One region of the Nonomuraea terrae genome, then DNA from elsewhere that is predicted to be linked to it. Evidence: riboswitches for the same ligand, from Rfam matches in the RefSeq annotation. Region 1 holds a riboswitch; each other region holds the start of a gene.
The links. A riboswitch is a leader RNA that binds a small molecule or an ion and turns the genes downstream of it on or off. The one in region 1 is predicted to bind cyclic di-AMP.

Region 2: another riboswitch for cyclic di-AMP. It lies ahead of ACIBP6_RS15620 (CHAP domain-containing protein); the one in region 1 lies ahead of ACIBP6_RS18440 (C40 family peptidase).
Region 3: another riboswitch for cyclic di-AMP. It lies ahead of ACIBP6_RS04900 (glycoside hydrolase family 25 protein); the one in region 1 lies ahead of ACIBP6_RS18440 (C40 family peptidase).

What each region holds. Positions count from the first base shown of each region.
Region 1 covers NZ_JBITLL010000004.1:66,925-76,593, reverse strand. The annotation lists gene ACIBP6_RS18450 (C40 family peptidase) at 63-989, shown strand; gene ACIBP6_RS18445 (NAD(P)-binding domain-containing protein) at 1,178-1,951, opposite strand; cyclic di-AMP (ydaO/yuaA leader) riboswitch at 2,496-2,660, shown strand; gene ACIBP6_RS18440 (C40 family peptidase) at 2,740-3,255, shown strand; gene ACIBP6_RS18435 (hypothetical protein) at 3,341-4,159, shown strand; gene ACIBP6_RS18430 (M48 family metallopeptidase) at 4,312-5,592, shown strand; gene ACIBP6_RS18425 (glycosyltransferase family 4 protein) at 5,613-6,698, shown strand; gene ACIBP6_RS18420 (carbohydrate ABC transporter permease) at 6,706-7,599, opposite strand; gene ACIBP6_RS18415 (carbohydrate ABC transporter permease) at 7,596-8,468, opposite strand; gene ACIBP6_RS18410 (ABC transporter substrate-binding protein) at 8,468-9,669, opposite strand, start outside.
Region 2 covers NZ_JBITLL010000003.1:669,888-679,556, reverse strand. The annotation lists gene ACIBP6_RS15630 (carotenoid oxygenase family protein) at 1-180, opposite strand, end outside; gene ACIBP6_RS15625 (PadR family transcriptional regulator) at 275-808, shown strand; gene ACIBP6_RS15620 (CHAP domain-containing protein) at 1,186-1,893, opposite strand; cyclic di-AMP (ydaO/yuaA leader) riboswitch at 1,907-2,045, opposite strand; gene ACIBP6_RS15615 (Gfo/Idh/MocA family protein) at 2,428-3,381, opposite strand; gene ACIBP6_RS15610 (aldo/keto reductase) at 3,409-4,230, opposite strand; gene ACIBP6_RS15605 (hypothetical protein) at 4,323-5,267, shown strand; gene ACIBP6_RS15600 (DUF6716 putative glycosyltransferase) at 5,264-6,445, shown strand; gene ACIBP6_RS15595 (polysialyltransferase family glycosyltransferase) at 6,429-7,691, opposite strand; gene ACIBP6_RS15590 (glycosyltransferase family 2 protein) at 7,692-8,672, opposite strand; gene ACIBP6_RS15585 (N-acetylneuraminate synthase family protein) at 8,703-9,669, opposite strand, start outside.
Region 3 covers NZ_JBITLL010000001.1:1,029,728-1,039,396, forward strand. The annotation lists gene ACIBP6_RS04865 (PmoA family protein) at 1-125, shown strand, start outside; gene ACIBP6_RS04870 (cupin domain-containing protein) at 122-853, shown strand; gene ACIBP6_RS04875 (carboxypeptidase regulatory-like domain-containing protein) at 1,019-3,823, shown strand; gene ACIBP6_RS04880 (LacI family DNA-binding transcriptional regulator) at 3,846-4,889, shown strand; gene ACIBP6_RS04885 (hypothetical protein) at 4,893-5,465, opposite strand; gene ACIBP6_RS04890 (YbhB/YbcL family Raf kinase inhibitor-like protein) at 5,631-6,083, shown strand; gene ACIBP6_RS04895 (CBS domain-containing protein) at 6,153-6,587, shown strand; gene ACIBP6_RS04900 (glycoside hydrolase family 25 protein) at 6,761-7,522, opposite strand; cyclic di-AMP (ydaO/yuaA leader) riboswitch at 7,535-7,679, opposite strand; gene ACIBP6_RS04905 (SpoIIE family protein phosphatase) at 8,037-9,669, shown strand, end outside.

The DNA of each region.
Region 1 (9,669 bases):
TGGGAGGCGAAACAGTGAGGTTTGGCCGGGTGCCGGTTGCCGCGGGTCTAGCGTTCGGGCTGGTGGTGACCCCGATGGGAGTGGCCGTCGCCGATCCCAGACCCACCCTCAGTCAGGCCAAGGCCAAACTCGACAAGCTCAACGAGCGGGCCGACAAGGTGGTCGACCGGTTCAACACCGCCAACGAGCGCTACAAGAAGGCCAAGACCGGCTACTCCAAGCTGAACGACAGCTACAAGCGCAAGCTGGAGACGGTCGCCGACCTGCGCGCCCAGGTGGTCGGCATGGCCGTCGACAGCTACAAACTCGGTAACGACGTCACGTCCTGGCCGGGCCTGGTCGGGGCCGACAACCCCGACGCGGTGCTGAACGGCCTCGCGGTGGCCGGGCAGCTGGCCCAGGAGCGGGCGCAGAAGCTGGCGGCGTTCGACCGCGAGAACCGCGGGCTGAAGATCGAGCGCGACAAGGCGGAGGACGCGCTCCAGGAGGCCGACAAGGAGCGGGACGCGGTCGAGAAGGAGCGCAAGGAGATCCTCAGCCTGATCAAGGAGCAGAAGAAGCTCCTGGATCGGCTCGGGGCCTACAACCCCGGCAACCCCAACAGCACCGGGATCAAGTACACCGGCCCGGCGTCGGGGAGCGCGGCCGCGGTGCTGCGGTTCGCGTACGCGCAGGTGGGCAAGCCGTACGTCTACGGCGGGACGGGGCCGGGCGGCTACGACTGCTCAGGGCTGACCCAGAAGGCGTGGGCGGCGGCGGGGGTCTCGCTGCCGCGTACGACGTGGCAGCAGTGGTCGTGGGGCGCCAGCCGCCGAGTCTCCCTGGACGCCCTCCAGCCCGGGGACCTGATCTTCAGCGAGGGGCTCGGGCACGTCAGCATCTATGCGGGCAACGGGAAGATCGTCCACGCGCCGCAGACGGGCGACGTCGTCAAGGTCGTCAATCTCTCCGACTACGGCCGCTCCCTCTACGGCGCCGTCCGCCCGTAACCCCGCTCGCCTCGCGGCCTCGGCCGCGAGGCGACCTCGCCTCTCTCACCGGTGCCGTCTTCTTTCCTACACGGCTGCGCCAAGTGGGCCCCGCCCGCCGTCGCCACCCTGAGGACCCTCCAGGGAGACGCACCTCCGCCTCACCGGCGCACCGCCGTGACGCACGCCTCCTTGCCCCGCCCCTTCCGCTACCCGTGGCCGTCGAGATCGGCGAGGAGGTCGTCGAGGGCCTTCCCGAGGGCTGCGGAGTTGGCCGGGGTGAACCAGGTGGTCCGGATGCGTTCGTTGCTTCCGCCCGGGGTCTCGTGGTCGGCCGCGAGCCGGTGCAGGGAACGGCTCTCGTCGCTCAGGGAGCGCCCGACGCCCTGGAAGAGACCGCGGACGTAGGCGTCCGCGTCGCCGGAGGCGATGCCGTGCCCGACGGCCCACGACGTGAGCGCGGCGAGGTACGAGTAGTGGGTGGTCAGCGTCCCCGTCAGCGCGGAGAAGACGTTGAAGGCCGCCTCGTCCTCGACGGGGAGCACCCCGCCCAGGTGTTCGAAGACAGAGCTCACCACCGGGTGCGACGGGCACGTCACCGTGACGGAGCGCCGTTCGCGTACGGCGGGCAAGGGGATGGCCCGTACCAGCGGGGCGTCGGTGGCCAGTGTCCGGCGCAGGTCGTCGTTGCCGACGCCGGCCATCACGTTGACCACCACCTTGTCGCCGTCCACCCGCAAGCCGGCGAGTGCTTCGTGCCGGTCCTGGCGGCGCACGGCGATGATCACCACCTCCGAGCGGTCCACCACCTCCTGGTTGTCGGCGCACACCTGTACGCCCTCGTGGCGCGCCGACAGCTCCGCGGCCGTGCGGGCTCCCCGGGGGGAGAGGAAGACCTCTGGTGGCTTGTCACCCCCGTCGCACAGGCCCGTCACGATGGCCCGGCCGATCTCGCCCACCCCGATGACGCCGATGCGCTTCACTGCGGCTGCCTCCATGCTGCGTGGTGTCCTGAGCCATTGTGGTCCAGGCCGCGACCGAGCCGCTCGGCAGGTGACCCGCTGAACAGCGCCCAAAAGGGCGGCTTCGGACCGTTCCTTCGGTCTTATGTGTGATCACGGTCACGTGGAGGCGGGGCAGTGAGGCCGATGGGAATCCGGGTCGCGGAAACCGATCGCTGCGAGTGATCGGCCCGGTTGGAGCGGTCCCGGATCGCCGAGGGCAAGCCTTGTGACAGATGTGACTTGAGTGACAATTGGTACCTGACAAAAGGTCTCGTTCGGAAGTGTGAGAAGGGTCACATTTAGGTAACAGAGCCTGGGGCTCCAGCAGGGGTTTCGCACCTTACTGACCCCATTGATTGATCTTTACAAGCTGACTGACCCTTTGCCGATTTTTGACCTGCGAAGTAGCTTCTGGCGTCGTCGCGGTGGACAAGCCATGTCGCCGCGAATCCGCATCGGTCCCTCCCGATGTGAGAGAAGAACCCTCCGCCGGTCGCCCCCGGTATCCCCATCTCGAAGATCGGGCGGCGGCCTGCCGAATCCGTGCAGCCAGGAGGCACGGAGCCGGGGAACCAGCGATCCCACGTCCCCTAGGGATCAGGGGTGAATCGGCGTGCCATCACGCCGTAGGGCGATCTTCCAGGCCCGAATCCGTCAGCTAACCCGGTAGGCGTTCGTGGAAGACCCAAGGAGAAATCCTGTCTACAACCCTGCAGAACCCCCGCCTGTCCCGTCTCGTCCTGAGTGGCGCTGCGCTCACGGTGTCCGTGGCGGCCGGAGGTCTGGTCCTCCATGCCCCGGCGGCCCAGGCGGCGACGGCGACGAGTGAATCGGCTGACTCCTCGGCCCGGGCGGCGACGACCGCCCGTACCGCGAAGTCGGCCACGGCCGCCCGCAAGGCGGTCAGGATGGCCCGGCAGCAGGCGAAGGCCCACAGGGCCGTGGCAGTGGCGAAGAGCCAGATCGGTGACCCGTATCGGTACGGCGGCACAGGGCCTGGTTCGTTCGACTGCTCCGGTCTCGTCCAGTACGCCTGGAAGAAGGCCGGAGTGAAGCTCCCGCGCGTGACGAACACCCAGTTCGCCCGCGTCAGGACGAAGGTCTCGTGGCGCGATCTGAAGCCCGGTGACCTGATGTTCTTCAGCGGGCTCGGCCACGTGGGCATGTACGTCGGCAAGGGCAAGATGATCCACTCGCCTCGGACAGGCGAACGGGTGCGCATCGACAAGCTGGGCGGATGGCGCAAGTCGTCGTTCGTCGGCGCGGTCCGTCCCGGCCTGTGAGGAAGCCCCGCCCGGATTCTGGGAGTCCCCCTCCCCGGAGCCGGGCGGGGCTCTTGCACGTCCACGGGGGTTACCATCGGGCATCATGTCCGAGCAGGTGAGCCGGCGGGCCGCGATGACGGGCCTCCTGCTCCTCGTCTTCGCCTCCGGCGGCGCCCCGGCCGCCGACACCCCGATCCTTCCCCCCGAGCTGCGCGGCCTGTGGCCGGACACCGCGGTCGTGAGCCGCGGCATCCGCTCCACCGTCGCCGGCCACCGCACAGACCCAGCCGTGCTGGCCGAGGTGGCCCGCAGGGCCGACACGGCGGCGCAGCGCGTCTCGGCCGTGCTCGGCGGGCCCGTACGCCCCCTGGTCGCCGTGCCGGCCTCCGCCCGCGAGGCCGCCGCGCTGGCCGGAGCGGCCCGCCTCGACGGGCTCGCGGCGGTCGCCGACGGCCGGCGCGTGATCGTCGTGCCCGAGGCGTTCGCCACCCTCAACCCCATCGGCAAGGACGTCGTCCTCGCCCACGAGCTCACCCACGTCGTCGCCGGAACGGACGGCGTGCCGCCCTGGCTCAGGGAAGGATTCGCCGACTACGTGGGCTACCGCGACGCCGGGCTCCCCGTGGCGACGGCCGCCGCCGAACTGGCGGCCGAGGTCCGCGCCGGACGCCTCCCGAACGCTTTGCCCGAGCCTGCGGCATTCGCCGCCGACGGGCGTGACCCCGGCCGTCTCGCGCGGGCGTACCAGGAGGCCTGGCTGGCGTGTCGCTTCCTCGCCGACAGGTTCGGTGAGGCCACCCTGGTGAGGCTCTACCGTGAGGCCCGCGCGGCCGGCGTCGGTCCGGCGCTCGCCGCGGTGGGTCTGTCCGTCGCCACACTGACGGAACGGTGGCGCGCGTACGTACGGGACCTGCTCGTATGAAGGGGAGGCAGATGAGCGAACGACAGGACGGTGACCGCACCGTGGACGCCGCTGAACCGGCGGGGGCTTCGAACCAGGATGCATCTGATCAAAGTAGACCGGATCGGGATGGACCTGCCCAGGGGGCGTCGCGAGATGGTGGGGAGGTGTCCGTGGCGGAAGACGACCTGCGGGCCGGCGGCGCCGACCCGTACGACGGGCGTTTGAGGCGCCAGGCGGCCGTGGCGCTGGTCCTGCTCGGCCTCGTGACCGTGGCCGCGGCGGCCCTCACGACGCCCTGGCGGGTGCTGACCGGAGGCCCGCCCGATCCGGACCGCGACTTCACGGTCGCCCAGATCACCAGGGCGCAGGCGTTCGACGCCGCCGTCAGCCTGTCGAGCTACCTGTCGCTGGCGATCACCCTCGTCTTCGCCGGCGTCCTCGTCGCCACCCCCTTCGGCGCCCACGTGCTGGCCCGGCTGAAGGGCCCCTGGTGGCTGCGGGTGATCCTGGGCGTCGTCGTGCTCACGGCGATCGTGGAGCTGCTCCGCTGGCCCCTGGGCGTCTGGGCCGAGACACTGATGCGCGACTACGGCCTGTCCACCCAAGACTGGGGGAGCTGGACGGCCGACCGGCTCAAGAACCTCGCCGTGGAGGTGTTCCTGACCTCCCTGATGCTGGTCGCGCTCGTGGCGCTGGCCCGCAAGGTGCGGCGGTGGTGGATCCCGGCCGCGGCGGGCGCGTTCGCGCTGACGGTGGCGGCGTCGTTCGTGTACCCGGTGGTGTTCGAGCCGCTGTTCAACGACTTCACCTCCATGCGGCAGGGCCCGCTGCGGACGAACCTCATGGCCATGGCCGAGCGCGACGGCGTGCCCGTCGAGGACGTCCTCGTGGCCGACGCCTCCCGCCGGACGACGGCGCTCAACGCGTACGTGTCCGGCTTCGGCGCCACCCGCAGGATCGTCGTCTACGACACGCTGCTGCGCGCCCCGCAGCCCGAGATCGAGCTCGTCGTCGCCCACGAGCTGGGCCACGCCAAGAAGGACGACGTGCTGCACGGCACGCTGATCGGCGGCCTCGGCGCGGCGCTCGGCGCGATCCTGCTGTACCTCGTCTTCGGCGCCCTGCGGCGGCGTACCGGCGTCACCTCGGTCGCCGACCCCCGGGCGGTCGGCGCCGTCATGGGCCTGATGACCCTCGGCTCGCTGCTCATGAGCCCTGCCCAGAACCTGCTCAGCCGCCACATCGAGGCCAGGGCCGACGTGCACGCGCTCGACCTGACCCGCGACCCGGCCACGTTCGTCGCCATGCAGAGACGCCTGGCCGTCACCAACATTTCGGATTTGTCGCCGGATGCGATGGAATATCTGCTCTATGCCTCCCATCCGTCCAGCCCGGAACGCATCGCGATGGCCCGCGCCTGGGCGAAGCTGAACGGCGTCCCAGTGCCGTGACAGGGCCAGTGCCGGCTGCCATGTCGAACGTGCTCATCGTCACGAACGACTTCCCGCCCCGCCCGGGCGGCATCCAGTCGTTCGTGCACGGGCTCGCGCTGCGCACGCCCGGCGTGGCCGTCTACGCCCCCGCCTGGCCGGGCTGCGCCGAGTTCGACCGGCGCCAGCCGTACCGGATCGTGCGTCATCCGACGCGGCTCATGCTGCCCACCCCGGCCGTCGCCCGGACGGCGGCCGGGCTGGTGGCCGAGCACCGCGCCGGGACCGTGGTGTTCGGCGCGGCAGCGCCGCTCGGCCTGCTGGCGCCGGCGCTGCGCCGGGCGGGCGCGCGGCGCGTGGTGATGCTCACCCACGGCCACGAGGCGTCATGGGCGAGCGCCCCCGGCTTCCGCGCCGTGCTGCGCCGGATCGGCGGGCACGCCGACGTGGTGACGTACCTGGGGGAATACACCCGCGCGCGCCTGGCGGCGGTGATCCCGCCCGCCAAGCTCGTCCGTCTCGCGCCCGGCGTGGACGCCGGGCAGTTCCACCCGGGCGCGGCCAAGGCCGAGCTGGGCCTGGACGGCCGGCCCGTGGTGCTGTGCGTCTCGCGCCTGGTGCCGCGCAAGGGCCAGGACCGGCTCATCCAGGCCTGGCCGCGGGTGCTGCGCTCGGTGCCGGACGCCGTGCTGCTGCTCGTGGGCGGCGGCCCGTACCGCGGGAGCCTGGAGCGGCTGGCCGGCGGGCGGGAGTCGATCAGGTTCACCGGCACCGTCCCGGCGGCCGCGCTGCCGGGCTACTACGCGGCGGCCGACGTGTTCGCGATGCCGTGCCGTACCCGGTGGCGCGGGGTCGACGTGGAAGGGCTCGGGATCGTGTTCCTGGAGGCGTCCGCGTCCGGGCTGCCGGTGGTGGCGGGCGCCTCCGGCGGCGCGCCCGACGCGGTGCGGCCCGGCGAGACCGGGCTCGTGGTCGACGGCGAGGACGCGGACGAGATCGCCCAGGCCGTCGTCGAGCTGCTCACCGACCCGGCGAAGGCCCGCAAGATGGGCGCGGCCGGCCGCGAGTGGATCACCGGCGAGTGGGCGTGGGAGCGCGTCGCCGCCCGATTCCACGCCCTTCTCTGACCGGCCTCTAACCTTTCGTGGAGCCGAGCGTGAGCCCGGCGACGAACTGCTTGTGCAGCAGCTGGAAGACGATCAGGGTCGGCAGCGCCACCAGCATCGAGCCGGCGGCCAGCAGGTTGTAGTCGGTGAAGAACTGACCGCGCAGGTTGTTCAGCGCCGAGGTGACGGGCAGCTTGTCGCCCGACGACATCAGCACCAGCGCCCACAGGAAGTCGTTGTACATCCAGGTGAACTGCAGCGTCGACAAGGCCGCCAGCACCGGCCGGCACAGCGGCATGGTCAGCCGCCAGTAGCGTGTCCACACCCCCGCCCCGTCGACCAGCGCCGCCTCGTCGATCTCCTCGGGGATCGTGCGCATGAAGTTCGCCATGACGAACACGCAGAAGCCGAACTGGAACGCCACGTGGACGAGGATGAGCCCGAGGTAGGAGTCGTACAGCGACATCGAGTCCGACAGCCACGCGGGCAGCGGGATCATCGTGTAGACGGTGTAGAGCGGCGTGATGAGCACCTGCGGCGGCAGCAGGTTGCCCGCGGTGAAGACGATCAGCAGCGTCCTGCGGCCCGGGATGCGCAGCCGCGCGATCGCGAACGCGGTGAACGACGCCAGCAGGAGCGTCAGCACCACGCCGGGGATCACGATGATCAGCGTGTTGAGGTAGTAGCGGGGCAGCTCGGCCTGGCTCCACGCCTGCGTGTAGTAGTCGAGCGTGAGCTGCTCGGGCAGCGAGAAGTAGCCCAGGCGCGCCGTCTCGTCGTACGGCCGCAGCGAGGCGTACACCGCCAGGGCGAGCGGCAGCAGCCACCCGAGCGCCACCAGCGTGAGGAAGACGTGCAGCAGGATCCGCAGCGGCCGGACCCGCCGCGACGGAGCCGGGGGAGCGGAGGCGGTGACGGTCATCGCTCCTCCCGGAACATCTGCGACAGGTACGTGGCGATGAACCCCACCGAGATCGCCAGCAGGATCACCGCGATCGCCGAGCCGAACCCGATCCGGCTCGCCTCGCCCACGATGTTCTCGGTGACCAGCACCGACAGCAGCTCCAGCCCGTTCCTGCCGCGGTTGATCGCGTACACGATGTCGAAGGCCCGCAGCGCCTCGATCACCGTGATGACCAGCACGATCACGTTGACCGGCCGCAGCGTCGGGAACACCACCCGGAAGAACGCCTGCCGCTCGCTGGCCCCGTCGATGGCCGCGGCCTCCTTCAGCGCCGGATCCACCGCCTTCAGCCCGGCCAGGTAGATCACCATGACGTAGCCGACGTGCCGCCAGGCGGCCGCCACCATCACCACCCAGATGTTGACGGAGCTGTCGCCCAGCCAGTCCACGCTCAGCCCGGTCACCGAGTTGAGCACGCCGTAGTCGGAGGAGTAGACGAGCTGCGCGATGAAGCCGACCACGGCCAGCGACAGCACGACCGGCATGTAGAGCGCGCTCTGGTAGAACCGCGACAACCGCAGCCGCCGGTCCAGCAGCACCGCGCAGAACAGCCCGAACGGCGTCGCCACCAGGGCCAGGAAGCCCAGCCAGAGCACGTTGTTGCGGACGGCCGACCAGAACGGCGGATATTCGGCCGCCAGGTCATGGTAGTTCTGGCCGCCCACCCACTCGATGGGCCCGATGCCGCTCCAGTCGGTGCCGGACAGCCCGATGGAAGCCAGCGCGGGCCCCCAGATGACGCCCACGTTGACGACGATGGCCACCCCCAGCCCGATGACCAGGGCGGCCATGTCGCGGGCGGAGTAGCGACGGGTCTTGGCGGCCATCAGCGGAAGATGTTGGCCTTCTGCTGCTCGATGCTCGCCAGCAATGAGTCGATCTCGTCCGGTTCGCTGACGAACGACTGCAGTGACGGGATCATCACGGTGGAGGCGAAGTCGGGACGGGTGTCGCGGTCGAGGAACTGCGCGATGTGCGTGGCCTTCGACACCAGCTCGGCGCCGCGCTTCTGCAGGGCGCTGTAGCCGGAGGTGTCGGCCTTGGAGCTGGCGGCCAGGGTGCCCGGGTCCAGCTCGGTGGCGATGTTCTGCGACGAGGCCTGGGCGAGGTGCTTGAGCAGGGCCTTGGCGCCCTCCACGTTCCTGGCCTTGGCGGAGATCATGTAGCCGTCGATGGGGGCGTCGATGGAGTCCGTCCCGTACGCCGGGTTGATCTCGGGGAAGGTGAAGAAGTCGAGGTCGTCGCGGTCCGCCTCCGGGAACTGCTGGGCGACGAACATCCCGAGCACGTACATCCCGGTCTGCTTCTGCGCCAGCGACTGCGCGGCCTCCTGCCACGTACGGCCCAGTGCCGCCGGCTGGTGGAACTCCATCAGGCCCCGCCAGGTGTCGAACACCTGCCGCACCTTCGGGTCGGTCCACGACTGCTTGCCCTGCATGAGGGAGACGTGGAAGTCGTAGCCGTTCATCCGCATGTTGATGATGTCGAACGTGCCCATCGCCGGCCAGCCGTCCTTGTCGGCGAACGCGATCGGGATGATGTCGTCGCCCTGCATCCTCCTGGCCAGCGCGGTGAGCTCGTCCAGCGTGGCCGGGACCTCGTAGCCGTTCTCCTCCCACACGCTCTTGCGGTAGAAGACCGCCCACGGGTAGTAGCTGAACGGCACGAAGTACTGCTTGCCGTCCACGCCGGTCGACTGGTCCTTGAACGCCTGCGTGTAGTCGGCGCCGATCTCCTGCCAGACGTCGGAGATGTCGACGGCCAGCCCCTGCTCGGCGAAGAACTGCATGCGATAGCCCGCGAACCAGGTGAACACGTCCTCGGGCGTGCCCCTCAGGTAGCGGTTGATGTTCTCCTGGAACGTGTTGTGGTCGACCGTGTTGATCCGCGTCGTGGCCTGGGTGAAGCCCTTGACCACGGTGTCCAGGGTCTTCTTCGGGATCTCGTCGGAGGCGTTGGAGCCGATGGTGACCGTGCCCAGGTTGCCGCCCGGCCCGCTCGCCGGGCTGTCGGAGCCGCACCCGGCGA
Region 2 (9,669 bases), on a different contig from region 1:
CATGCCGTGGCCGAAGAACCAGTGGTCGGGCACCTCGCCCGGCAGCGGGTTGGGGCCGTTGCGGACATAACGGCCGGTCAGCTCGGGCGGCAGCGTGCCGGTCACGGGCAGGTCGGCGGCGTCGATCTCGTCTGCCACCGGGGCCAGGTGGCCAGTCATGTAGACGGGCGTCTGAGTCATGTCGAACTCCTCTCGGCGATGACCTGGAGTCTTACCTCTCCAATTGGACATGTCAATACGGATATATCCAATTGGAGGTGATAAGATCGGCGGCATGGCGCTGCGATACGCACTGCTCGGTCTGCTGGCGGAGCGGCCCGCGAGCGGATACGAGCTGGCGAAGGAGTTCGAGGGCGACCTCGGCCACTATGCCTGGCAGGCCGGGCACAACCGGATCTATCCGGAGCTGGCCCGCCTCGCCGACGAGGGCCTGATCGAGAGCGCCGAGGAAGGCGCGCGGGGCCGCCGCGTCCACACCATCACCGCCGCCGGGCTCGCCGAGCTGCGGGCGTGGCTGCTGGAGCCGTGGGAGGGCGGCGCGGTGCGCAACGAGGGGGTGCTGAGGCTCTTCCTGCTGTCCGCGCTCGACTCCGCCGACGCCCGGAAGATCCTCCACGCGATCGCCGCCCGCAGCGAGCGGGAGCTCGAACGGATCAGGGACGCCGTGTCCGGCGAGACGCCGATCTCCGGCGAGGGCCGCCTGGCCCTCGGCTGGCTCGCCGCCGGCTACGGCCTGCGCCAGTACGAAGCCTCCCGCGACTGGGCCGTCTGGGCCCTCGGCGAACTCGACAAGGCGGACCGCCGCTAGGCTCGTGCGCATCCAGGGGGCCGCCACGTCCCGATGGAGAACGACCCCGCAGCGGTCACCCGCGCGTTTTTCTCCTCGCCTGAGCCGGGCGACACCGCGAGAACGCGCAAGCGCGCGTCCCCGTGGTACGGGAACGCGCGCTTGTGCGGGGGACGCCCGCCCGGGGGCGGGCGCTTGTATGGGGGAGCAGAGCGCGCTCCGTGCGTGCGGAGAATGCGCGCTTCTGCGGGGGGAGAGAGCGCCGCGTCCCGTTGGTGTGGGACGCGGGCTTCATGTCGGGGGAGAGGCGCACATCCCCGTGATGGGGGGACGTGCGCTTCGGTGGGAGTGGGCGGCGTCCCCTCGTACGGGGGACACGCGCCTCGCGGGGGAACCGGTCAGGCGGCGTACTGCGGGTAGCCGTAGCCGACGACCTGCGACTTCGGCCGGACGCGCTCCTCGACCTTGCCGTTGCCGGTGTTGCCCTCGACCGTGGAGATCGTGCCGTCGCCGTTGTCCTTCACGACGAAGCCGACGTGGTTGATGTCGTCGAGGTCCTTGCTGCCGCTCCAGGAGAAGAAGACCACGGCGCCGGGCTGCACCTTGGTGCCCCAGCGGTCGTTCTTCTCGAACCACTTGGCGTAGGTGACGGTGTAGGCGTCCCAGCCGATGGCCGGACGGGCGCCGGAGTGCTCACCGACCCAGGACACGAACATCGCGCACCACGGGGCGTTCAGGTAAGCGGCGCGGTTGCCGCCGTCACGGTCGATGGTCTCGGCCGCGCGCTGCGAGGCGGCGTACCACTTCTGGTACGGCGTGCCGCCGCCGGCGGAGTTCTCGGAGGTGCCGACCTGGGACCTGGCCAGGTCGAGGACCTGCTGGGCGGTGACGCTGACCTTGGTCTCTTCGGACTTCTTCCCGGCCGGCTTCTGGGCGTTGTCCGGGTGGTTGGCGGTGACGGCCGCGGTGGCGGTCTTGACCGGCGCCGTCGTGGCTTCGGCGTTCGCTACGGCGGTGCCGCCGAGGACCGTGGCGAGGACGGACGTGCCCAGAGCGGCACGGGCGATGTTCTTCTTCGAGGCAGCGAGAATACGGTGCTTGGCCATCGAGCGGGTTTACTCCTTGCTTCCATGCCGCTTACCGGGTTAGCTGACGGGCTCGGGCGTGGAAGCTGCCCTACGGCACCGAAGTGCCGATTCGCCCCGAAAGGACTTGGGTCCCCGGTTCCGCCCGAAGGCGGATTCAGCGGTCACAGGACGATCCTGTGAGATGTGTCGTGCGATGGTCGGACAACGCCGGACAAACCGGACGTTCGCCGCAAGATGCCCCACAAGGTAATACATGGGGCAAGGGGATTACAACTCCATAAAGGCCCAGTCAGGCGAAAAGCCTTCGGGCGTCGGCCCGAACCCCCGGTATGGCAAGGGATGCGTCAAGGCGCAAGATCGGCAAATCGATCGGGCCTTGGGCCTGCGGCGACGCGGATGAGGCACTGACGAGAGCGCCGGGATGTCCCGCGTCCGGTTCTGTACAACCAGGCTCGCGCCGGGGTAATTCCCCGGCAACGAGATTTCCACGAGACCGTGTGCGCCACGGGGGCAGTGCAACACCCCGGTCGGCTCAGCCTCATGAAGTGCCCGTCAGGCGAGCTGCCCGCGGGCGTCGGCCAGAAGCCCCAGCATGGCCAGGGATTCGTCAAGGGGCATGATCGAGGATTCGGTCCTGCCCTCGGCCACTGCGGCGCGGACCTCGCGCAGCTCCCCGGCGTAACCGTTGTCCGCCGGATCGAGCACGTGCTCCTCCGGCTCCATGCCGGGGCCGGAGAGGACGATCCGCTGTGGCGCCCAGAAGGGCGCCGGGATGTCCGCCCGCATCTGCGTACCCACAACACAGGCCTGGTTGGGGTAATTCCCGAGCAACGAGGTGGCCACGAGGGCGTGTCTGCCGCCGGGGTAGAGCAATACGCCGGCCGCCTCCGCGTCAACCCCGCTGGGCGCGAGGGATCCGGTGACGTGCAGCCCCGTGGGCATGCCCATGAGCAGCTGGGCCAGCCCGAAGGGGTAGATCCCGAGGTCGAGCAGGGCGCCGCCGCCCAGCTCCGGCGCCCACAGCCGGTGCGCGGGGTCGTACGGCAGCGAGAACCCGAAGCTGGCCTGCACCGAGCGGATGTCGCCGAAGCGCGGGTCGGCGGCCAGGCGCTGGACGAGGGGGTTGAACCTCATCCACATGGCCTCCATCAGGAACACGCCCGCCTCGCGTGCCAGGCGCACCATCTTCTCGGCGTCGTCGAGGTCGGCGGCCAGGGGCTTCTCGCAGAGCACGGCCTTGCCCGCCGCGATCGCGGCCTCGGCCACCTGCAGGTGCTGGGCGTGGGGAGTCGCCACGTAGACCGCGTCCACGTTCGGGTCGGCGCACAGCTGCTCGTAGGAGCCGTACGCCGACTCCGCCCCCAGCTCGGCGGCCAGGACCTGGGCCCGGCCGAGGTCGCGGGAGCCGACGGCGGCCACCCGCATCCCCGGCTCCGCCACGATGGCCGCGCCCACGGTGCGGGCGATGCCGCCGGTCGCCGCAATTCCCCACGTGAAGTCTCGCACGCGGAAAATCGTACACCGAGGTAAAAATCAGGTCATGTTGAAGGCGTTGGGGTCGGGTCCGAGGCGCTGACCGCGGTTCATCGCGCTGATGGCGGCCATGTCCTCCTGATCGAGGACGAAGTCGAAGACGCCGATGTTCTCCTTGATCCGGGCGGGGGTCACGGACTTGGGGATGACGACGTGGCCCATCTGCAGGTGCCAGCGGATCACGATCTGCGCGGGGGTCCTGCCGCACTTGCGCGACAGCAGTTCCAGCGCCGGGTCCTCCAGCAGGCCGCGGCCCGAGCCGAGGGGGCTCCACGCCTCCGTCAGGATGCCGTTGGCCTCGTGGAAGGCCCGCATCTCGCGCTGCTGGAAGTACGGGTGGAGCTCGATCTGGTTGATGGACGGGGTGATGTCGGTCTCGTTCATGAGCCGGGTGAGGGCCTCGATCGTGAAGTTGGAGGTCCCGATGGCCTTGGCGCGCCCGTCACGGTAGATCTTCTCCAGGGCGCGCCAGGCCTGCACGTACTTGTCCTGGGCCGGCACCGGCCAGTGGATGAGGAAGAGATCGACGTAGTCGAGGCCCAGCCGTTCCAGGCTCTCGTCGAAGGCGGCCTCGGCGCGGTCGTGGTCGGAGTTCCACAGCTTCGTGGTGACGAACACCTTCTCGCGCGGCCGTTCGCTCTCGCGTACCGCGCGCCCGACGCCCTCCTCGTTGCCGTAGGCGGCGGCGGTGTCGACATGCCGGTAGCCGGCCCGCAGGGCGAGGCCGACGGCCTGCTCGGCCTCGTCGGCGGGGACCTGCCAGACGCCGTAGCCGAGCTGCGGGATCTGGACGCCGTCGGTGTTCAGCAGCAGCGAATTCATACCCTCCATTGTTCATGTCGCGTTTCTGGCCGCTTAAGGCGGTGGGGCTAGCTTGAAGCGGTCGTGAACGGGCCATCGACTGGAGGGCAGGAGTGGTCGAACAGGCGTCGGCCTGGGTGGAGTCCCCGCTCCAGATGCTGTGCGCCGTCGAGGCCCACCATGCCGGGCTGCTCGGCCCTGCGACGGCCATCGTGCCGCGCGCGGGGCTGCGGGCCCTGAAGGCCACGCGGCGTGAGCTGCGCCGCCTCGGGCTGCCCGAGGGGCTGGTGCTGAGCGAGCCGCGCGAGCGTATGCCCCGGCGTGTGCAGGCGGTGGGCGACGCCTTCTCCGGCCGTGTCCAGCTGCGCTGGCTGCTGTCCAAGCCCGGCCGCGTCGTCATCGTGGACGACGGGCTGGCCACGCTGCGGCTGCTGGAACTGATCGCGGACGGCCCGTACCGGCCGCTGCTGCGCGCCCGCGCGGAGGCGGGCCGCCTGCGCGCCGCGCTGGGTCTGGCCGCCGCGCTGCGGCTGCGTGCGAGCAGGGTGTCGGTCTTCACCGCCCTGCCGGTGGAGGCCGAGCTGGAGGCGGCCGTCCGCCGGGCCGGCGTCGAGCTCGTCCGGCACGACTTCGCCTGGCTGCGCGCCCAGCCGCTGAGCGCCGAGGGGCCCGCCGAGCGCACGGTCGTACTCGGCACCTCGCTCGTTCGCAACGGTCTGGTGCACCGCGACCATTACCTGCGCTGGCTGACCGACCTGGCCGCGCGCGAGCCGCTGGCGTACTACCCGCACCGCCGTGAGGACCCCGTGGACGTCGCGCTGATCCGGGAGAGTCCCGGCATCACCGTCCACGACGCCGGCGCGCCCGCCGAGCTGACGCTGCGCGGCCTCGACGCCGGGCAGCGGGTGCTCAGCCTGCCCTCGACCGCGATCACCTCGCTGCGGGTGCTGCTCAGCCCGCGCGGTGTCGCCGTCGAGCCCGTGGACGTTCCCGATGACTGGTGGACCAGCAGGGCGGCCCCCGCCCTGCGATCACATTTGACTGGAGTGTCTGGGTGAGAGTGCTGGCGGTCGCCGACTCCGACTCGTACTTGAAGTGGGCGGCCTGCCTGCTCGGTGACCTGCCCCCGGGCTGCGTGACGGAGCTGGCCGTGGTGCGCACGCCGATCGCCCCCTCGGGGGAGCAGATCGCCGCCGCCGTGCAGGGGCGCCCGGCGCCGCCGGTGTTGTCGGCCCGTTCCGTGCGGCGGCTGGCCGAACGGACCAGGCCCGACGTGATCCTCGTGGCCTGCACGGGCCCCGTCGTGGACATCCTGGTGGCCGACGTGCTGGCCGGCCTGCGGCCGCGGCCGGTGTTCGTCAGCGGGCTGCCGGGCATCTCGGTGCCGGCGACGGAGAAGGCGTGGTTGTTCCGCAGCGGCTGCGACCTGTTCGTGGTGCACAGCGAGCGCGAGGTGGCGGAGTTCTCCGAGATCGCCGCCCGGCTCGGCGGGGGAGGGGCGGTGGGCCTGGCCCGGCTGCCGTTCCTGCGCCCCGCGGGGCCCGCCTTCGAGGCGCCGGCGCGCGGCGGGAACCGGGTGGTGTTCGCCACCCAGGCCAAGGTGCCGCGCCCGCGCGAGCAGCGCGAGAGCATCCTGCGCGTGCTCGCCGAGCTGGCCGCCGCCCGCCCCGACCTCGACGTCGTGGTCAAGCTCCGCGCCCTGGAGGACGAGCGCCAGACGCACAAGGAACGTTTCCACTACCAGCGGTTGTGGCGGGAGATGGGCGAGCCGGGCCGGGTGGAGTTCGCCACCGGGTCGATGCACGACCAGCTCACGCGGGCGGCCGGGTTCGTCACGGTCAGCTCCACGGCCGCGCTGGAGGCGATCGCGCTCGGCGTGCCGACGCTGGTGCTCAGCGACTTCGGCGTCAACGCCGAGATGATCAACCTGGTGTTCGAGGACAGCGGCCTGCTCGGCACGCTCGACGACCTGGCCGCCGGGAGGTTCCACACCGCCTCGCCGGCGTGGTGCGCCGCCAACTACTTCCACCCCGCCGAGCGCAGTGACTGGACGGGGCTGCTGACCGGCCTGGTGATCTCCCACTCGCGCACGCCGGCCAGGTCGCTGCTCGACGGGCCCGAGCACGCGGCCGCGCGGCGCAGGGCCCGGCTCCGGGTGGAGGTCCCGCCGAAGATGCTGCGGGTGGGATACCGGGCCAAGCGCCGCGTGCGCCGCTACCTCAAAGCGCTGACCTGAGCTTCCTGCCGATCCGGCTGAGCGCGCCGGGCTTGGGCTTCGGCTCGGCCCTGGCCGCCGGGACGGCGAAGCCGAGCGCCTCAAGGCGCTTGCGCTTGAAGTAGCGCGGATCGAACGCGATCTCCGCCGGCCGCAGGTCCGGATAGGCGTCGGCCTGCATGCAGTAGCCGACCGCGCGCACCAGCGCGGGCAGGTCGACGGCCGGCGGCCGGTCGATGTGCCCCTCGTCCGACAGCCGGGGCAGCAGGGCGTCGACGATCGTGACCGGGATCCGGTTGCTGTTCTCGTACGGCGTCAGCCGCTCCAGCACCAGCTCGGTGCCGTACGAGGCGACCGGCAGCCCGAAATAGCGCTGGGCCGTCACCAGCGCGGTCGAGAAGCAGCCGGTGACCAGCTCGGGCCGCAGCGCGGCGAAGCACACCTCGGCCGGCACGCTCTCCCCGGCCACCGCCAGCCGCACCCCGATCCGGTCGGCCGCGGCCCGCATGAGCTGGGCGTGCCGGCGCCCGGCGGCCGGGTGCGGTTTGAAGACGACGCTGGTGTAGCCGCGGGCGGCCAGCGCCGCGAGCATCGTGTCGTGCAGCCCGGCCTCCTCCTCCGGCGTCACGATGTCGAGCGCCGACAGGTATTGACCGAGGATGAGCGCCTGCCCGGCCAGCATGTCGGGGGCGGTCGCGGTGACCTCGTCCACGACCGCCAGGAACCGTTCGGCGGGCAGCACCTCGGGGGCGACGCCGTACTCGCTGAGCAGCAGCGGCGTCAGGTCCGGCACGAGGTCGAGGTGGATGAGCCGTTCTATGCGGCGGAAGATCTCAGCCGGCAGCGGGTCGCGGGTGGGGCCGTAGCTCATCAGCCCGTCGGAGTAGACCGAGATCGGGCAGTCGCGCACCAGCCCCGCGATCGTGCGGGCCGGCGCCACCGCGATCGACTCCAGCACCAGCTCCTCGACGTCCTCCAGCCCCCACACCGCGCGCAGCAGCCGCTCCATCATCGGCACCTCGATGACGCGGGCCCGCCAGTCGGACGGGTGCAGCGGCGCGATGAGCTCGTTCCAGGAACGCACCTCGTCGAAGCGCGAGCGCAGCACGGCGAAGCCGGGGGTCTGCTCCAGCGGCGTCGCCACCTCGGGGACGGCCGCGTTGTTCGACACGATCAGCACGCGGCGGCCGTCGCCGAACCGGCCGTCGTCGATGGCGGCCGCCAGCGACATCACCCCGAACAGCGTCGAGGCGTAGAAGACCTTCATTTACGTCTCCTCCCGGTCCCGGCGGACCCGGACGTGCGGGCTGGGGGGCAGGTCGGGCAGCACAGGCCGCAGCGCGGCTTCACGTTCCGCGGACATCCGCGCGACCGAGCCGGCCACCAGCTCCACCGGCAGCGCGCGCAGCATCTGCGCGCCGCGCTCCTCGAAGCGGGCGCGCAGCTCCGGCGTGAACCGGTCGCCGAGCTCCAGGTGGTGGCCGAGCAGCGCGCAGAAGTTCCGCACCGCCTTGGGCAGGAAGCGCGGTTCCACGTCCTTGAAGACCAGCTCGAAGGCGTCGAAGAAGTGCAGCTGGCGTTCGTCCCCCACCTGGGTGAGCGACCCCGCCACCATCCGCCGGTAGAACACCCCGGCCAGCGACACCACCGCGAACGAGGCCGCCTCCTGGTGCAGCCGCCAGATCCACGGCCGATCCTCCGCCGTGTGCAGCGAGCCGGGGAAACGCAGCAGGTCGCCGAGCGAACGCCGGTAGATCCCCGCCCAGGCGTACGGGTAGTCCACCATGGTCCGCACGTCGGCGGGCAGGATGGCGTCGCAGGGGTCGAGCACCGCGCCCCGCCGCGCCGCCGGCGCGCGGTGCACGACCCGCTTACGGCCCTCGACCTGCACGTGGTCGGCGCGGACGAAGTCGCAGCCGAGCCCGTCGATGGCCTCGACGAGCCGTGTCAGGTAACCGGGGGCGAGCCAGTCGTCGCCGTCCATGAACGTGACGTACCGGCCGGTCGCGGCCGACAGGCCCGTGTTGCGCGCGTCCGCCAGCCCCACGGGGGAGGGGTTGCGCACCACGGTCAGCCCGGGCAGCTCACCGGCGAAGTCGGCGACGACCTCACCGGTGCCGTCCACGGACCCGTCGTCCACGACGATGAACTCGAAGTCGTGCCGGGCGTTGCGGCACAGCGAGGTGAGCGCGTCGGCGATGTACCGCTCGCCGTCCCGCACCGGCACGACGACCGAGAGGGTGGTCAAAGTGAATGTCTCCAGGGGTTACGGACTTGTCTAGACGGTCACCCGGCGAAGGCGGGCCTTCGGAGCCTCCTCGCCGGGGAAGACGCGCTTGACGCCGTCGCCCATGGCCTGCTCGATGATCCGGATGTCGCGGACCAGGTGCTCCAGCCCCGACGGCTCCAGTGAGGCGGCGTGGTCGGAGCCCCACATCGTGCGGTCGAGCGTGATGTGCCGCTCCACGGTGACCGCGCCGAGCGTGACCGCGGCCAGCGAGATCTGCAGGCCGCGCTCGTGCCCGGAGTAGCCCACCGGGACGCCGTAGCGCTCCTTGAGCGTGGTGATCGTGCGCAGGTTGGCCTCCTCGGGAGGCAGCGGGTACGTCGACGTCGCGTGCATCATGATCAGCCTGTCGGTGCCGAGGATCTCGACCGCCCGGTCGATCTCCGACAGCGTGGACATGCCGGTCGACAGGATGATCGGCTTGCCGGTGGCGGCCAGGGCGCGCAGCAGCTCGTGGTCGGCGATGCTGGCCGAGGCCACCTTGTGCACCAGCACGTCCATCTCCTCCAGGAACTCCACGGAGGGGACGTCCCACGGCGAGGCGAACCAGTGCAGCCCGCGCTCGTCGCAGTATTTCGCGATCTGCCGGTACTCGTCGCGGCCGAACTCGGTGCGCTCCTTGTACTCCAGGTACGTCATCTCGCCCCACGGCGTCTGACGGATCTGGCCCTTCTGCTCCTCGGGCACGCAGATGGCGGGGGTGCGCTTCTGGAACTTGACCGCCTGGCAGCCGGCGTCGGCGGCCACGTCGATGAGGCGCCGGGCGATGTCGAGGTCGCCGTTGTGGTTGATGCCGATCTCGCCGATGACGTACACCGGCTCGCCGTCGCCGACCAGCACGTCGCCGATCGGCACCGGCGCGAAGCGGGGCCGGGCGCGGACCGGCGCCACCGGGGCGACCGGCGTCGCGGCCGTCTCCGGCCGGGCGGCCAGCACGCGGTCGCCCAGCTCGCGCACC
Region 3 (9,669 bases), on a different contig from region 1:
AGCTGCCGGACGGCGAGACCCTGAGCTTCCGGTACGCGGTCGTGATCGCCGACGGTGACCGCGGCGACGACGGCACGGCGCTCCTGGCCGACCACGGCAGGGCGGCGCTGGCGGCCCGGCCATGACGTTCCCCGGCGGCACGTCGGTCAGCCGGCTGTCGGTGTACGCGCTCGGCGCGTGCGCCGACGGCCTGGAGGGCGGCACGCCGCACGTGCACACCGCCTCCACCGAGGCGTACGTGGTCGTCGGTGGGCGCGGCGCGCTGCGCACCCTCGACCTGAACGGCCCACGTGAGACGGAGCTGCGCGCCGGGTCCACCGTGTGGTTCACGCCCGGCACCATCCACCGCGCGGTCAACCACGGCGGCCTGGAGGTGGTGGTCGTCATGTCGAACGCCGGCCTGCCCGAGGCGGGCGACGCCGTCATGACGTTCCCGCCGGAGATCGTCGCCGACCCGGAGCGGTACGCCGAGGCCGCCGCCCTGCCCGACGGGCCGCCCGAGGTGGTGGAGGCGGCCGTCGTACGGCGGCGGGAGCTGGCCGTCGAGGGTTTCCTGCGCCTGTCCGGCAGCACCGCCCGCGGTGACCTCGACCCGCTCCGGAGCTTCTACGACAGCGCCGTCGCCCTGGTGCGGCCGAGGGTGGCGCGGTGGCGGGAGATCTGGGAGGACACGGTCGCCCGCGAGGCCCGCCGCACCGCCGCCGTCCTGGACGCCCTCGGCGACGGCGACGGCGCGCACCTGGGGGAGTCGGCGCTGATGGAGAGCCCTCCGCAGGAGCGCTGGGGCATGTGCGGCCATCTGCGCGCCCACGATGTCGCCCACCCGACCGTGCACACCCCCCGCCCGACCTGACGCTTACACACCCCCCGCCCGACCTGACGCTCACACACCGCCGGCCCGAGCCGACGCCCGACCACCTCGGGAACGGCCCGGGCCGGCACCCGCCCACACCCCCAGACCCGAGCTGATCGGCCGCCGGCGTGCCCGGGCGCGCCGGCTTTCTCAAGGAGCGTGGCGATGCACGCTGTCCGACTGTTCCTGGGCGCCGCCATGGCCGCGGCGCTCACCCTGACCGCCCTGCCCGCCGCCCTGCCCGCCGCGCCCGCCGCGGCGGCGACCAAGGGCACGACCTACTACGTCGACGCCGTCCACGGCGACGACTCGGCCTCCGGCCGCGACCGGGCGCACGCCTGGAAGAGCCTGGAGAAGGTGAACGCGACCACGTTCGCCCCCGGCGACCGCATCCTGCTGCGCGCGGGACAGCGCTGGCAGGGCCGGCTGTGGCCCAAGGGCTCGGGCGTGAGCGGCGCGCCCGTCACCGTCGACGCCTACGGCAAGGGCGGCAAGCCGCGCATCGACGGCGCGGGACAGGTCGGCGACGCCGTGCGGCTGTTCAACCAGGAGTACTGGACCATCCGCAACCTGGAGGTCACCAACGAGGTCCCGCCGACCGGCACCCCAGGGGAGAACCTGCGGGACCTGCGCGGCATCCACGTCTCCGGCGACAACAGCGAGACCCTCGACGGCTTCGTCATCGACGGCGTGCACGTGCACGACGTCACCGGCCAGGTGAACTGGATCGGCGGCAGCATCGCCGACAACGCGCCCGGCGTGCGCTTCCAGACCGGCTGGGACGGCTCGAAGAAGACCGGCGGCATCGTCTTCGACACCACGGTGCCCGACATCACCGCGCCCCCGGAGCGGGCGACCGTGCTGAACGACGTGGTGATCCAGAACTCCGTCGTCGCCGACACGTCGTTCGCCGGCATCGTGGTCAAGCAGTACACCGGCGACGGCAGAAACGACGCGGGCGAGACCATCGCGACGGCGACCGGCTGGGGCACCCGGCAGAGCGCGGACGACCCCAGGTTCACCCCGCACACGAACATCGTCATCAGGAACAACCACATCAGCCAGGCCGGCACGGACCACGGCTGCAACGGCGTCTACCTGACGAACGTGCGCGGCGGCCGCGTCGAGCACAACGTCGTCCACCGCACCGGCACCTCCGGCATCGAGTCGTACTTCTCCGACGACGTGACGATCCAGTTCAACGAGGTGTACGAGACGCAGCAGAAGGCCGGCGGCGCCGACTCCAACGGCATCGACCCCGACAAGGGCACCACCCGGCACGTCGTGCAGTACAACTACATCCACGACAACGGCGACGGCGTGCTGCTGTGCCAGTTCGCCTTCGGTGACGCCGTCGTCAGGTACAACGTCATCGCGGGCAACAGCCGCTACCAGATCTACCTGCACTCCGACCGCGCCGCCAGCGCCAAGATCTACAACAACACGATCTACAACGACAAATCCGCGTACCTCATCTACGGATATGGCTCGTACCTCGAAGCCCGCTACGACATCAGCGACAACGTGGTGTACTCGACGCGGCCCGCGACGCTCACGACGAGCCCGACCATCACCTACGACCACAACCTGTACGGCGGCGCGGATCTCGCGGTGCCCGAGGGTGACGAGCACGCGGTGATCGCCGACCCGCACTTCGCCGACGCCCCCCTCGACGGCCCCTACGGCACGCCGGAGACGGGCCCGCGCCTGGAGACCGCGTACGGGCTGCGCGTCACCTCCGGCTCGTACGCCATCGACACGGGCACGCGGATCGACGGGAACGGCGGGCGCGACTACGCGGGCCGGCCGCTGTACAACGGCGCTCCCGACCTCGGCGCCTTCGAGTACGCCACGGCCAGGGGTGCGAAGGGCGAGGCGGTCATCGGCACCGTGCGCGGCCCGTCGGGCAACCCGGTCGCCGGCGCCACCGTGACCGTGGCGGGCGCGAGCGCCACCACCGGCCCCGACGGCCGGTACGCGGTCAAGGACGTGCGCTTCGGCGACGTCACCGTGACGGCCGCCAAGGACGACTACGACCAGGCGACCGTCACCGCCCGCGTCCGGTACGGCAACGTCACCACGGCGGACCTCACCCTGACCCCGAACAGCACGGCCGGCTCGATCACCGGCCGCGTCCTCGACCAGGCCGCCCGGCCGCTGCCCGGCGCCACCGTCACCGTCCTGGACGGCGACCGCCCGCTCGCCACCGCCGCCGGCGGCGCCGACGGCGGCTTCGCCGTGGCGGACGTGCCGATGGGGGAGGGGTACACGGTCCGCGCCGAGGCCGCCGGTCACCTCGCGGCGACCCGGACGGGCGTCACCGTGGAGCCCGCCACCGAGACCGACGCCGGCTCGCTGCTCCTGCTGGGCCCGACCGCCGAGACCGTGGCCGAGCACACCTTCGACGACCTGCCCGCCGGGCCTCTGACCAGCGGCGACGGCCTCGTGGTAAGCAGCGCGGGCGGCAGCGTCGAGGTCGTCGAGACGCCGGACGGCAAGAGCGCCAGGCTCTCCCGCACCGCCGACAGCGGCAGCACCAGCCTGTCCCGGACGTTCGCTCTGAACGGCATCGTGACCGTCGAGGCGAACGTCATGAGCGAGGAGCCGTACACCTCCGGCAACCACTGGTGGGGCGTGCCGTACATCAGGGGCACGAACGGCCAGAACGCCGTCAGCGTCGCCTTCACCAAGGACACGATCGTCGCCTACGAGGGCACGGCCACCAAGACGCTCGGCGCCTACGAACCCGGCCGCCGGTATCGCGTCTCCACCGTCATCGACACCGTCAACCAGCACTTCGACCTGTACCTCGACGGCCGGCGCGTGCTGGACGACGCCGCCTTCCGGGCCCCGCTGGACGCCGTCGCGCAGGTCGACTACTACGCCAACAGCTCCAACTACGGCAGCGTCACCATCGACGACTTCCGGGTCTCGCAGGGGCTCGCCGTCGAGGGAGCCGCGGGCGCGTGACGCCGATGCCACAATGACCGGCATGCACGACGGGCCCAAGTCCCCGCCAACGCTGCACGACGTCGCCCGGGAGGCCGGCGTCTCCATCGCCACGGCGTCGCGCGCGCTCAACGGCAGCACGCGCAACGTCAGGTCGGAGAACGCCTCCCGGGTGCGGGCGGCGGCGGCCAAGCTCGGCTACCAGCCGCACCTGTCGGCGCAGGCCATCGCGAAGGGCTCGACCAGGACCGTCGCGCTGGTGGTGCGCGACGTGGCCGACCCCTACTTCTCCGCCATCGCCGCCGGGGTCAGCCGGGCGGCGGAGGCGGACCGGCTCATCGTCACCATGGCGGTGGCCGAGGGCTCGCCCGAACGCGAGCTGGAGATCGTCAGGACCCTGCGCGGCCAGCGTCCGCGCGTCATCATCGTCGCCGGCAGCCGCGTCGACGGCGCCGGCACCGGCGACGCCCTGGTGGAGGAGCTGCGCCACTACCGTACGGCCGGCGGGCGGGTGGTGCTGATCAGCCAGCGGGACCTGCCGTTCCCGACCGTCACCATCGACAACCGCGGCGGCGCGGAACGGCTCGCGCGGGCGCTGCTCGGCGCCGGCTACCGCCGCTTCGCCGTCTTCGTGGCGCCCGCCGCGATCCGCACGTCCCGCGACCGGCACGAGGGCTTCCTCGCCGGGCTGCGTGGCTGCGGCGTGCCCGAGCCGCTCGCCATTGAGACCGGCTTCACCAGGGAGGGCGGTTACGAGGCGGCACGGCGGCTGGTGGCGCGCGGGTTCGAGGACGTGGAGGCGGTGTTCGCGGTCAACGACGTGATGGCGATCGGCGCCATGACCGCGTTCCGCGACGCCGGCGTCGTTCCGGGCGCCGACATCGGGGTGGCGGGGTTCGACGACATCGCCTCGGCGGTCGACGTCGTCCCCGCGCTCACCTCCGTAACCGTCCCGCTGCGGGAGGCCGGCACGTGGGCCATGCGGCTCGCGCTGGCGCAGGACGAGGCGGCGGGCGCGGAGCTGTCGGCGGAGATGCCGACCCGCGTCGTCCTGCGCGACAGCACCCCCGCCCGCTCCGCGCCGTAACGTTCAGCGGGGCCGGATACGTCCGAACGAGGCGAACCAATGGGCCATCGCCTCGTCCCGGCGGCCGGCCACGGCCGACTGCAGAGACTGCTTGGTCACCGTCCGCGCCATCTCGCGCAGCGGCCAGTGCTCGGGCTCCACCTGGGCCTGGACCAGGCCCGCGGCCAGCGTCGCCGCCAGCGCCATCACCGCCCGCGGCGGCACCTGCTCGTCCAGGTCGCACTCCTCCAGCATGTCGGCCAGGCTCGCCGACCAGCTCGCGCGGATGCTGCGGGCGCAGCTCTCCCGCGCGACGTCGAGGCGCACGCCGTCCCACACCGCGTCCACGAGCTTGGCCGCCTTCGCCTCCAGGTCCTCGCCGTGCAGCAGGGACGCCAGCTCGACCGCGTGGGCGAGCGCGAGCTGGGCGGCGAGCGCCACGTACGCGACGGTCGAGACCTGCGGGCCCGGCTCGTCGAGCCGGGCGTCGAGCCGCTTCAGCAGCTCCCGGTACCGGCCGCGCGCGGCGCGGACGTCCGCCGCGAGCGCCGGTGAGTGCTCCGGGCCGAGCTCCGGGTCCTGTTCCTCCAGCGTCATAGCAGTGAGCATCCCAACGAGCGCCGGGCGGCTCGCTGGCTCATGTCTCCGTGTCGCGGAAAATCCAGGTAGGCGCTGGCATCCGGTGGCATCGCCTGCTTTGGCCGTTGACCAGGTGCTTCGCGGGTCGGGTGTGGAGCGGGGGAGCAGGGGCAGCGGGCAGGCATGGCTGGCATCACACTGCGCAGCAGCGCCTTCAACGACCACACGCTCATCCCGTACGAGCACTCCCACGAGGCCGGGGACCTGTCGCCGGAGCTGGAATGGGAGGGCGTGCCCGACGGCGCGGCCGAGCTGGCGCTGCTGTGCGACGATCCGGACGCGCCGATGGGCACCTTCACCCATTGGCTGGTCGCGGGCATCCCGCCCGACACGACGGGGCTCGACCCAGGCGCCGACCTCAAGGGGTTCGCCGCCGGCCGCAACGACTACGGCGGGCAGGGGTACGGCGGCCCGCATCCGCCCGTCGGAGACGCGCCGCACCGCTACTTCTTCCGGCTTTTCGCGCTGACCCGGCCGTCCGGGCTGTCCGACGGTTTCTCCGCCGACGAGTTCCGGCGCGCGATCGACGGCAACACGCTGGCCTCGGGCACATTGGTCGGAACCTACGGGCGCTGACCGCTACTGAGCCTCGATCTGAGGGGTAGGGGAGCGGTGAACCCGGTTCGTCTACCACGGGAGGCCGATATGGGTACCTCAGGAGTCGGCAAGACCGTCCAGGACGTCATGCACAAGGGAGCCGCCTGCGTCGGCGAGAACGACTCCCTGCGCCGGGCGTCGGAAATGATGCGCGACATGTCGGTCGGCTCGCTGCCGATCTGCGGTGAGGACGACCGGCTGAAGGGCATCATCACCGACCGGGACATCGTGGTCAAATGCTGTGCCGAGGGCAAGAACCTCGACACGACCACGGCGGGCGAGCTGGCCCGCGGGCTGGTGTGGGTGGAGGCTCACACCAGCGTCGAGGAGGCGCTGCAGAAGATGGAGCAGCACCAGATCAAGCGCCTGCCGGTGATCGACAACCACCGGATCGTCGGCATGGTCAGCGAGTCCGACCTGGCCAAGGAGCTGCCCGACAGCAAGCTGGCCGAGTTCGTCCACCGGGTCTACGCCCCGGCGTGACGCGGCTCGACCGACGTCCAACAACCGGAAGCCACGGCCGCACGGCCGTGGCTTCCTGGTGTGCGAGGGGCCCGACGGGGCCGCCGCCCCGGCGTCCGATGCGCGTGGCTGTCGGCGCGGGGAGGGGCCCCGCCGGGCGCGGCCGCGGGGACCGCGCTCATGCGGGGAAGTGGTCAGGCGGTACGGCGGCCCAGGTCACGCAGCTGGTTCACGGTCAGCGCGGAGACGTTCTGGTCGATGGGGGAGTCGGTGTACTGGTGGATCGTCCACGACTTCCAGTCGGCGGGCGGGCTCACCTGGCCCCTGGCCTTGCTGTAGTGCGCGACCCACAGCGGGTACTCCGACAGGCCCTTGCCGTAGGTGTCGGCGAAGTTCCAGCCGCTGTAGAACATCGGGGTGATCCCGGTCTTCTCCTTCACGTACCCCAGCCAGGTCTTGGCCCAGGCGTTGACCTCGTCGACGGACTGGCCGTCGGCGCTCTCCAGGTCGAGCACCAGCAGGTCGCCGGCCTTGGCGGGCTGCGAGTTCACCACGGACAGGAAGTGCTTGGCCTCGCTGACGGCGTCGTTGCCCGGGTGGGCGAAGTGGTAGGCCCCGCGGACGATGCCCTTCTTGCCGAGCTCGCGCCAGTGCCTGGCGAAGGAGGAGTCGACGAAGTCGGTGCCCTCGGTGGCCTTGATGATGCCGAACTGCGCGGAGCTGTCGGCCCAGTCGTAGGTGGGCTGGTAGTGCGAGACGTCGAGACCGTAGGTGAGGGGCCCGGCCTCGGCGGCGGGCGCCGGAGCGCGGTCGGCGGGCGTGACCTGCGCGGCCTGCGCGGCGCCGGGCAGGGCGGCGAAGGCGGTGGACGCCGCCAGGACGGCGCCGCCGACGGCGAGGCCGACACGCTTGACGGGCAGATCGAGGCGACTCTTCAGGGTACGGGGGACGAGCATGAGGGCATTGACTCCTAGCTTCCATGCCGCCTACCGGGTTAGCTGACGGGTTCGGGCTTGGAAGTGCCCTACGGGCGCAGCGTGCGGCTGGTGTCCGATTCACCCCAGAAAGGTGGGTCCCCGGTTCCGCGAGAGGCGGATTCGGCGGCCGCACGGCTCCCGATCTGGGAGCGGCGTACGGTCCTGTCAACGAAGCGACGAGAGGTCATCTGACCTTTGCCGCGAATAGGTAAAAAGGTATGCACCTCTCCATAGGGAGTGCAAGTGGTACGTATCGGAATCGCGTGTTTTTTCGCCTTAAAGGCGCTGAAACCCCGTGTATGCCGGGACTCTGGGCTGGGTAAAGTTTGCGGCCTTCAGCCGACGCGGCGCCATTCGTACGGGACAGAAGGGGTGGGTGTGACGGATGGGTTGACTGCCTGACCTGTCCGTGAAGGCGCCCGACATTTTGCGAAATCGTGGGTCCCGTATGGCCCGCTGGACAGGGCCGGACAGGTGTGATGGTGGGATCACTATGGAACCCAGCGACGCCGTTCCCGCTGCGGAGAGGTACGGGCTCAGCCAGGAACTCATGCGAGCACTCCTCCACGGGGTGCACCTGGGCCTCTACATCCTCGACGAGTGCGGCCGGATCATCATGATCAACCCGTACGCCGAGCAGGTGCTGGGGCGTTCCGCCCGCGAGCTGATCGGCGCCGACGCGCACGACCTGCTGCACCGCAACCCCGACGGCAGCAAACTGCCCCGGAGCCAGTGCCCGCAGATCCAGGCGCTCGAGATGGCCGACAGCGTGCACACCGAGGAGACGTGGTTCGTCCGGGGCGACGGGGAGCTCATACCCCTCGGCCTGATGGGGGCGGCGATCCAGCTGGACGGCCGCCTGGGGGCGGTCGTGCTCTTCTACGACCTGCGCCGGCACAAGGCGATCGAACAGGAGCAGGCGGCCCACCTGTCCGTGCTCGAGGAACTGGCCGGACGGCTGTCACTGATGGCCGAGATCAGCACCGTGCTGGCCTCCACCCTGGACAAGGAGGAGGCACTGCGGCGGCTCACCCGGCTGGTGGTGCCCCGGCTGGCCGACTGGGCGGTGATCGACCTGCTCGGCCCCGGCGGCGAGCTGCGCAGGGTCTCGATCGTCTCCGGCAACAGGGAGGACAACGCCATTGCGAGGCAGTGGGAGGGGGTGCTGCCCGCATCGGACGAGCTCTCCCACTCGCCGATGGCCCGGGTGCTGCGCGGCAGCCCCTCGGTCCTGCTCACCGGGCACGACCTGGCGAGTCGCGACGGGTCACCGTTCTGCGTCTTCCAGCGCAGGCTGTTCGACCACATCAGGCCCACTTCGGTGGTCATCGCGCCGCTGCGCACCCCGCGCCGCGTACTGGGCGCGATCTCGCTCGCCCGGTGCGCGCCCACTCCCGACTTCGACATGCCGGACCTGTCGCTGATCGACGACATCGCGGGCCGCGCCGGGCTGTCCGTGGACAACGCCGACATGTACGAGGTGCAGCGCCGCATCGCCGAGACCATGCAGCGCCACCTGATCAGCCCGCTGCCCGCGATCGAGGAGCTGGAGATGGCCGCCCGCTACCAGCCCGCGCCGCGCGGCTCCCGCGTCGGCGGCGACTGGTACGACGCGTTCCCGCTGCCCGGCGGCCTGACCGCGCTCGTCATCGGCGACGTGACGGGCCACGACCTGCAGGCCGCGGCCGACATGTCGCAGATCCGCAACATGCTGCGCACGATGGCCTGGGCCGAGCGCACGTCACCCAGCCGGGTGGTCGCCCGGCTCGACGAGGCGCTGCCGTACATCGCCGGCGACCTGATGGCCACGCTGGTGCTGGCGCTGGCCGAGCGGTGCGAGCGGGGACGATGGCGGCTGCGCTGGACCAGCGCCGGGCATCCGCCGCCGCTGCTGGTCGGCGACGACGGCGGCGCGGTCTTCCTGGAGGGGGCCGAGGGCCTGCTGCTCGGCACCGGCCTGGCCATGGAGCGGACCGACGCCGTCGCGCCCATCCCGCCGGGCGGCACCGTCCTGCTCTACACCGACGGTCTCATCGAGAACCGCGAGGAGTCTCTCGACGAGGGCATGAGCCGCCTGAGCCGGCACGCCGCCGCGCTGGCCGGCCTGCCGCTGCCGGTGTTCTGCA